DNA from 2 places in the Dietzia sp. DQ11-44 genome. Region 2 is predicted to be linked to the other one. Evidence: predicted binding sites of a transcription regulator. Region 2 holds the regulator's gene; the other holds the start of a gene.
What was found. Region 2 encodes LexA, which represses DNA repair genes until DNA is damaged. Its sites were predicted from a motif close to CGAACANNTGTTCG; they were not measured.
Positions count from the first base shown of each region.

Region 1: a site for LexA is predicted at 3,190-3,203, ahead of recA (recombinase RecA). Genes of this name have one in related genera too.

Region 1 is NZ_JAALEC010000126.1:259-4,954, reverse strand. Features, by position in the region: gene miaB (tRNA (N6-isopentenyl adenosine(37)-C2)-methylthiotransferase MiaB) at 1-1,266, opposite strand, end outside; gene G6018_RS03860 (regulatory protein RecX) at 1,293-1,901, opposite strand; gene recA (recombinase RecA) at 1,901-3,007, opposite strand; gene G6018_RS03850 (DUF3046 domain-containing protein) at 3,230-3,424, opposite strand; gene G6018_RS03845 (PspA/IM30 family protein) at 3,493-4,320, opposite strand; gene G6018_RS03840 (helix-turn-helix transcriptional regulator) at 4,418-4,696, opposite strand, start outside.
Region 2 is NZ_JAALEC010000050.1:2,932-7,627, reverse strand. Features, by position in the region: gene hrpA (ATP-dependent RNA helicase HrpA) at 1-1,105, shown strand, start outside; gene nrdR (transcriptional regulator NrdR) at 1,164-1,619, opposite strand; gene lexA (transcriptional repressor LexA) at 2,326-2,994, shown strand; gene hflX (GTPase HflX) at 3,034-4,482, opposite strand; gene dapF (diaminopimelate epimerase) at 4,497-4,696, opposite strand, start outside.

The DNA of each region.
Region 1 (4,696 bases), on a different contig from region 2:
GTCCTTCCGGCCCTGGTCGGCGGTGACGAGCAGCTCGACCTCGCGACCGACCTGCTTCCGGTTCTCCTCGAGGGTGATCCGCTCCTGCAGGTCGATCAGCCTCTCGTAGCGCTCCTGCACGACGGACTTGGGTATCTGGTCGGTCATCGTCGCCGCCGGAGTCCCCGGTCGCGGTGAGTACTGGAAGGTGAACGCGCTCGTGAACCGCGCCTTCTCCACGACGTCGAGGGTGGCCTGGAAGTCCTCCTCGGTCTCCCCGGGGAATCCGACGATGATGTCCGTGGTGATGGCCGCGTGCGGCATCGCGGCCCGCACCCTGTCCAGGATGCCCAGAAAGCGCTCCGACCGGTACGAACGGCGCATCGCGCGCAGGACACGGTCCGAGCCGGACTGCAGGGGCATGTGAAGCTGCGGGCACACGGCGGGGGTGTCGGCCATCGCCTCGATCACGTCGTCGGTGAACTCCGCGGGATGTGGTGAGGTGAACCGGATCCGCTCGATGCCCTCGACCCGACCGGCGGCGCGCAGCAACTTCGCGAAGGCGCCCCTGTCGGATGGTTCGGCGGGATCGTGGAACGACCGCCCGTAGGCGTTGACGTTCTGTCCGAGCAGGGTGACCTCCAGGACACCCTCATCCGCCAGTGCCTTCATCTCGGCGAGGACCTCACCGGGTCTCCGGTCCACCTCCTTGCCGCGGAGGGACGGGACGATGCAGAACGTGCAGGTGTTGTTGCAGCCGACGGAGACCGAGACCCAGCCGGCGTAGGCGGACTCCCGGGTGGCGGGAAGGGTCGAGGGGAAGTGCTGGAGCGAGTCGGCGATCTCCACCTCGGCCCGCTCGTTGTGCCGGGAGCGCTGGAGCAGGGTGGGCAGATGCCCGAGATTGTGGGTACCGAAGACGACGTCGACCCACGGGGCCCGTGAGACCACGACGTCCTTGTCCTTCTGTGCCAGGCATCCGCCGACCGCGATCTGCAGTCGGGGATTGGCGTCCTTCCACGGCCGCAGGTGGCCGAGCGTGCCGTACAGGCGGTTGTCCGCGTTCTCGCGGACCGCGCACGTGTTGAACACCACGAGGTCCGGAAGATCGCCCCGGGCGGGATCGGCCTCCCCCTCGAACGGCACGTACCCGGCCGCGTCGAGCACGCCCGAGAGCCGCTCGGAGTCATGGACGTTCATCTGGCACCCGAAGGTCCGCACCTGGTACGTGCGCCCCTCGACGCGCTCGACACCGGTGTCTCCGGCCGTCGCCTGCAGGTCGGTCACGAGAGAATCCACGCAGGCCAGGGTACTCAGGGCGACACCTGGGCCGCCAATTCGGCATCGACCACCGTCATCGCCAACCCCGTCGGATAGCCCCGGCGGGCGAGGAACGCCACCAGCCTGCGCCGTTCTCCCTGGAGATCCGCCCCGGGACCGGGGTCGACCGGGCTGCGGCTGAGCCGCGCGCGCACGAGGTCGGTGGCCTGCTGTCGGTCATCGGCCTCGTCGATGCCGGCCACCGCCCCCGCGATATGCACCTCGGCGACGCCCTTCTCGCGCAGCTCGCGTTCGAGTGCACCCCGCGACCGTCCGCGTCGACGCCGCCGACCCCTGACCCATTCCGAGGCGAAGTCCGCGTCATCGAGCAGACCCCAGGCGCGGACCCTGTCCAGGGCCTCGTCCACCGCATCCGGCGCATGCTCCTTACCCAGAAGCCGCTCCCGCAGTTCGTGTCGGCTCCGTGGCCGGTGGCGCAGAAGCCGGAGAGCCGCCGTCGCGGCCTCGTGGGCCTCGGGGGCCAACGGAGGCAGGTCCGAACTGCTTGACGGCCTGGCCTCCACCGCCGCGATCGCGGTGCGCAGGTCGTACGCGTCGACACCCTGCCCCCGCTCGGCCGCACGCGGGTCCTGCACGCTCATCAGAACTCGACGGGCACCACGTCGATGGGCGCGTCCTCGTCGGACTCCGCCTCGATCTCCGCGATCTCCGCACCCGCCCCGATGTTGAGCTTGTCGAGGATCTTGCGCTCGATCTCGTCGCGGACCGAGGGGTTCTCCTTGAGGTACCGGCGGGCGTTCTCCTTGCCCTGACCCAACTGGTCCGCCCCGTAGGTGAACCAGGAACCCGACTTCTTGACGAAGCCGTTCTCCACGCCCATGTCGATGAGCGATCCCTCGCGACTGATGCCCTCGCCGTAGAGGATGTCGAACTCCGCGATCTTGAACGGCGGCGCGATCTTGTTCTTGACGACCTTGACCTTGGTGCGGTTACCCACCGCATCCGCGCCGTCCTTGAGGGTCTCGATCCGGCGCACGTCCAGGCGGACGGAGGCGTAGAACTTGAGCGCCTTACCGCCCGTGGTGGTCTCGGGCGAGCCGAACATCACCCCGATCTTCTCGCGCAGCTGGTTGATGAAGATCGCGGTGGTGTTGGTGTTGTGCAGCGCACCCGTCATCTTGCGGAGCGCCTGGCTCATCAGTCGCGCCTGCAAGCCCACGTGGCTGTCGCCCATCTCGCCCTCGATCTCCGCCCGCGGCACCAACGCCGCGACGGAGTCGACCACCAGGATGTCGATGGACCCCGACCTGACCAGCATGTCGGCGATCTCGAGCGCCTGCTCACCGGTGTCCGGCTGGGAGACGATGAGGTTGTCCGTGTCCACGCCGAGCTTGCGGGCGTACTCCGGATCCAACGCGTGCTCCGCGTCGATGAACGCGGCGATCCCGCCGGCGGCCTGCGCGTTGGCCACCGCGTGCAGCGCGACGGTCGTCTTGCCGGACGACTCCGGACCGTAGATCTCCACGACGCGGCCCCGTGGGAACCCGCCGATCCCGAGTGCCACGTCGAGGGACAGGGCACCGGACGGGATGACCTGGACCGGCGGCCGGGTGTCGTCCCCGAGCCGCATGACCGACCCCTTGCCGTAGGTCTTGTCGATCTGCGCGAGCGCCAACTCCAGCGCCTGTTCGCGGTTCTGGGCCACGCCCGTCCTGGTACCTGACTTGGCGGTGGTCTTGGGGGCCATGATGCTCTCCGTTCGTGCTCGACCTCCGGTGTCGTGCCGGACGGTCTGTGTGGTCTGCTCGCTCGCGGACGCTACGGGTCGGGTACGACAGATACGTCTTGCACGAGCCCGGCAACCCTTCACTGTGGAGGGATGTCGCCCTGTGGACGGGCCATCCCGTCATCACATGACCCGAGTGTAGACGAACGCGTGTTCGAGATCGAACGACACGCCGCCACGGGGTCAGCGTAATGAGTCGGGAACCTCGAACTCCGAACACAGCGCCAACCAGACCTGCTTGACGGAGGCACCGGCGTCGATGGCCTCGTCGGCGGTGCGCCCGTCGAACGCGGCCAGATGATGGGACCTCACGAGATGATCGGCCCGCAGGTCCCCGAAGGCCTCGACGGTCCGGGCCCTGAACTCGGTCAGTGTCACGTGTGCCCCTTCACCACGGACGAGGACGGGCCGCCGGATAGTTCACCGGCGGCCCGTCCTCGGACGACTCACTGCTGTTCGGTCTGCGCCTGCTGCTGAGGCGGGGTGGCGGACTGCGGCTGCCCCTGGGGGAGCTGGGACGCAGAGCCGGTCCCCTGTCCGAGCTGACCACCCTCGGCCTTCATCGACGCCCGGATCTGCTCGAGACGGCTGTGCCCGGCCATCTGGGTCGAGGCCTGCTCGACCTCGAGCATCCGGCCCTGAACCGAGTTCTGGGCGAGCTCCGCCGACCCGAGGGCGTTGGCGTACCGCCGCTCGATCTTGTCGCGGACCTGGTCGAGGTTCGGGGTGTTCCCGCCCGACGAGACCTCGGACATGGACTGCAGCGACGCGCTGACCTGCTCCTGCATCTTGGCCTGCTCCAGCTGGCTGAGCAGCTTGGTCCGTTCGGCCACCTTCTGCTGGAGCACCATCGCGTTCTGCTCCACGGCCTTCTTGGCCTGGGCCGCGGCCTGGAGCGACTGGTCGTGGAGTCCCTTGAGGTCCTCGACGTTCTGCTCGGCGGTGACCAGCTGAGCGGCGAAGGCCTCCGCGGCGTTCTCGTACTCGGTCGCCTTCTGGGTGTCGCCGTTCTGATGGGCCTGCTCGGACATCTGCAGTGCCTGCCGCGTGGAGCCCTGCAGCTTCTCGATGTCGGCGAGCTGGCGGTTGAGCTTCATCTCCAGCTGCCGCTGGTTGCCGATCACGGCGGCCGCCTGCTGGGACAGCTGCTGGTGCTGCCGCTGCGCGTCCGAGATGGCCTGCTGGATCTGGACCTTGGGGTCAGCATTCTCGTCGATCTTCGAATCGAACAACGCCATGAGGTAGCGCCATGCCTTGGTGAACGGATTGGCCATCGCTGCGTAGTGTCCTTCTGCCGATTCGGACGACTGGTCGGTACCACGGTACCGAACAAGGTCGGGGGGCGACCACCGGGCGTTGCCGGGGTGGGGCTCAGGCCGCGAGGACGGGCTCCGCGACGGTGCCCGGGAGCGAGACGGTACCCGGGGGCGAGACCTCGAGGGCCGCGCGGATGAGGATCTCGCCGAGCGAGACGTCGAGCGCACCCGAGATGGACGCGAGCAACTCGCTCGAGGCCTCCTTGCGACCACGTTCGATCTCGGAGAGGTACCCGGGACTCACCCGGGCGGCGTCGGCGACGTCCCGCAGGGTCCGCCCCGAATCGCCCCGCAGGCCGCGGAGCACCGTCCCGAGGGTCTCCCGCAGCAGCGG
Region 2 (4,696 bases):
GCGGTCGGCACCGCTCCCGGTGGCGCTCGCCGCCGCGCTCTCGGCCCGCATAGGCACGACCGTCGAGCCCCGCGAGTTCCACCCGGAACAGCTCCCCGACCATCTCCGCATGCGTTTCGAGGTGGTCGACGGTGACGAGGTCGTCGCGGCCGGTACGGACCTGGGAGCACTACGCAGTCGGTTGGTGGACAAGGTCCGTGCCACGCTCAACTCCAGACTCGTCCCCGATGACGGACCTCATCGGGCGTGGACCGCGGACACGATCGGGGACCTGTCGCCCTCGATCACCGGCACGGTCGACGGTGTGGAGGTGACGGTCTACCCGGCCCTGCAGGTCCGCCCCGACGGCATCCACCGGATCGCCTGCGCCACAGAGACGGAACGTCGAGCCGCGCAGACGACAGCGGTACTGACCCTGATCTCAGCGGACCTGATCTCGGCGGCATCGATAGTCCGGGGTCGTCCGGTCGAGCAACGCCTCGCGCTCACCCAGTATCCCCACGGGGGTGCCGATGGACTGGTCTCGGACGCGGCGCTGGCGGCGTGCGGGCGGCTGATCGCCGGACGCAGAGGAGAGCCGGTACTCACCGTGCACGACTTCGACGAGTTGCGAGCGCGCGCGCGATCCGAGGCGCCGGCCGCCATCACGGCCTCGATCTCCGCCGCCCTTCCGGCGTTGGTCGCCGCGCAGTCGGTCTCCGCCCGGCTGGACCAGGTACCACGCGACCTCGCGGACGACGTCAGGCCCGCTCTGGACTTCCTCGTGGGAAAGGGATTCCTCGCCCGACACCCGGCGGAGGTCCTCCCGCAACTGGAACGCCACGTGAGGGCGATCGACCTCAGGCTGGACCTCGCGGAGAAGTCACCGTCGAGGTACCGGGAGCTCGCCGCCCGGTTGGAGAAGTCGGAGGCCACTGTCGCGGAGGCGACGGCGGCGCTCCGCCGACGACCGGGTGGGGCGCGGGCAGCCCGGGATCTCCGGTGGATGTTGGCCGAATACCGTGTCGGCCTCTTCGCGCAGTCTCTGGGTACCGCGCGCCCGGTCTCCGCCGAGAGGATCGAGAAGGCGGTCGCCGCCGCGCTCTCCCGGCGGAACGCGCGTTGAGCCCTCACACCGCCCGTACACAGGAGCCGATCCCGGTGCGACGCGGAGACGACCGGGACTAGTGAGCAGCGTGCCGTTCGCGAAGGGCGATGATCTCGCTCTCGAAATCCGCAGCGGAACTGAATTGTTTGTACACGGAGGCGAATCGCAGATACGCGACCTCGTCCAGATCTTGTAGAGGCCCCAGGATCGCCAGCCCGATCTCGTGAGCGGGGACCTCTGAGGCGCCGCCGGCCCGGACAGCGTCTTCGACCTGCTGCGCGAGCCGCCGGAGCGCGTCCTCGTCGACCGACCTCCCCTGGCACGCGCGTCGCACACCGCGGACCACTTTGTCGCGGCTGAAACGCTCCGTCACACCGTTGCGCTTGAGGACGGTCAACAACGGGGTCTCGAGGGTGGTGAACCGGTGTCCGCAGTCGGGGCACTCGCGTCGACGCCGGATCGCCTGCCCTTCGTCGACCGACCGCGAGTCGATCACCCGTGAGTCCTCGTGGTGACATATGGGGCAGTACATTCCAGCTTCGCCATTCGTCGACCTGGTCCGAACCGCTCCGCCGGCCGGAGCCGACGGCGGTGCGGGGGCGACGGGCCGCCGTCCCGGGTCCATTCTAGGAGGCGATACCGTGGGTCACGCGTAGGCGGGCCCGCCCAGGAGTGCCAATGCGAGCAGCATCAGGATTCCGAAGACGATTCCACAGGCCACCAGAGCCCACGTCGGCACATCGTCCACCACCGGCGCACTCGACCTCGCCTCGCTACCGCATGCCCTGACCCTTTCCGCGGACGCGGGGCGGACGAGCACTCGCCGTCCGGGCGCCACCGACCGCGTGGCCGTCTGGCGCCCCCGGTCGAGCGTGCGGATGACGGGACGGGCCCCGGCATCAGGGCGGGGACGCACCCTGGACGAAACGGGCCGGTCGTGATCGGTCACGCAGACCTCCGTCCAGGGCACGGAGGGACGCGATCGTGGCTGCATCTCCATAACGGTCATGAGAACTCCCAACTCGATACGGTGTGCGAACCTCATTCGCACGCCCGTGTGCCTTGTTGTGCACATCTGTTCGAACCCGAACCTGCCTAGAGTTGTATCACGCGGGTCCGACAGAGTCGACATTCGTGGCGACATTTCTTCGAACACCTGTGTGGCGCTCACGTCCGACGGGCAGTAGGGTGTACACAGATAGCGACGTCGAACACCCATTCGCCGAAGGGACCCCCACATGCCCAAGCCCGACTTCGAGGCCCTGACGACCCGCCAGAAGAGCGTTCTGTTGCACATCCACGACACGGTCAAGGACCGGGGCTATCCCCCGAGCATCCGAGAGATCGGTGACGCCGTCGGTCTGCAGTCGACCTCCTCGGTGGCCCACCAGTTGCGGACGTTGGAGAAGAAGGGCTTCCTGACCCGTGATCCGCACAAGCCGCGGGCGGTCGACGTCCACGGCGTCCCGGGGCAGCGGTCCCGAGGTCGTCGCGCGCCCGTCCAGCAGGAGACGCGTCCCAGCGGGGCCGTGGAACCCGTCTACGTCCCTGTCCTGGGGCGGATCGCGGCCGGCGGTCCGATCCTCGCCGAGCAGGCGGTGGAGGAGGTCTTCCCCCTCCCCTCCGACCTGGTGGGTTCCGGGGACCTGTTCATGCTCAGAGTGGTCGGCGAGTCGATGATCGACGCCGCGATCTGTGACGGGGACTACGTGGTGGTGCGCCGTCAGAACGTCGCGGACAACGGCGAGATCGTGGCGGCGATGATCGACGGGGAGGCCACGGTCAAGACTTTCCGCCGGGATTCGAGCGGGGTGTGGCTCCTGCCCCACAACCCGTCGTTCAGTCCGATTCCCGGGGAGCACGCGACGATCCTCGGAAAGGTCGTCACGGTCTTCCGCAAGCTCTGAGCCGGCCGGATCCGAGTGTCGCCTGATCCGTCGACGGGGTCAGGCGACACCGTCACGGGATCCGGGGACCCGATACTCCCCGAGCTCTCCGGCCACGGAGGCCGGAAGCCGGACCACGATCCTCGTGCCGTCCTTCGTGTGATCCTCGTCCACCACGGCGCCCTCCGCGTGGACACGGGAGACCACATCACCCCGGGTGAACGGGATCTCGAGTGTGACCTCCGTGTCCCCGGAGGCGACCACCCGCATTATTCGGTCGAGGAGCTCGTCGAACCCCTCACCCGTCGCCGCCGAGACGAAGACCGCGTCCGGCAGGGCGTGGTGCAGTTCCGTCAACACCACCGGGTCAGCGACGTCGACCTTGTTGATCACCACGAGTTCGCGGGGCCTCTCGGCCTTCTGCTCTTCCACGACGTCGTTGATGACGGTGCGGACGGCCTCGATCTGGCGCAGGGGGAAGGCGTCCGATCCGTCGACGACGTGCAGGAGCAACTCGGAGTCCACGACCTCCTCCAACGTCGAGCGGAACGCCTCGACGAGCTGGGTCGGGAGGTGTCGGACGAATCCGACCGTATCTGTGAAGACCACGACCCGCCCGTCGGGGAGCTCGGCCCGCCGCGTGGTGGGGTCCAGCGTGGCGAACAGAGCGTTCTGGACCAGTACGCCCGCACCGGTCAAGCGGTTGAGCAGGCTCGACTTCCCGGCGTTGGTGTACCCGGCGATCGCGATCGACGGCACCGGGGTGGCGCGACGGCGATGCCGCTTGGTGTCCCGGGCCTGCTTCATGCCCTTGATCTCACGGCGCAGCCTCGCCGTGCGCTCCCTGATTCGGCGGCGGTCCGTCTCGATCTTGGTCTCACCGGGACCACGGAGTCCGACGCCTCCGTTGCTGCCCGCCCGGCCACCCGCCTGCCGGGAGAGTGCCTCACCCCAGCCACGCAGTCGCGGGAGCATGTACTCCATCTGCGCCAAGGACACCTGGGCCTTACCCTCACGGCTGGTCGCGTGTTGGGCGAAGATGTCGAGGATCAGCGCGGTGCGGTCGATCACCTTGACGTTGACGACCTTCTCGAGCGCGATGAGCTGACCCGGCGTGAGCTCGCCGTCGCAGATCACCGTGTCCGCCCCCGTCGCGGTGATCACGTCCTTCAGGGTCTTGGCCTTCCCCGAACCGATGTAGGTGGCGGGGTCCGGCTTGTCGCGGCGCTGGATCAGCGCGTCGCAGACCTCGGAGCCTGCGGTCTCGGCGAGCTGTGCCAACTCGGCCATCGCGGCCTCCGCCTGGGCGGCGGTGCCCTCGGTCCAGACCCCGACCAGCACGACCCGCTCGAGGCGGAGTTGGCGGTACTCGGCGTCGTTGACGTCCTGGAGTTCGGTCGACAACCCGACGACCCGGCGCAGCGAGGAGCGCTCCTCGAGCTGGAATTCTCCGACCGAAGGGTCATGGTCTCGTGTGGCCCGGTCAGGGGCGGTGTCATCGATAGTCATTCACCGGCATCATCTCACAATTCCGGTCGGGACGCCTCCGTGCGGCGCGCGGGTAGCGGTCGCCGGTACCGCCCCTCGGCGACGATCACGGACGGCCCCGTCAGAGTGGAACCCACGCCGGTCAGGGCCACCGCGACCTCTCCCCCGGGAACGGACACCACCACGTCACCGGTGGCCTGTCCGGCGTCGGCGAGGGCCGCGACGGCCGTGGCGA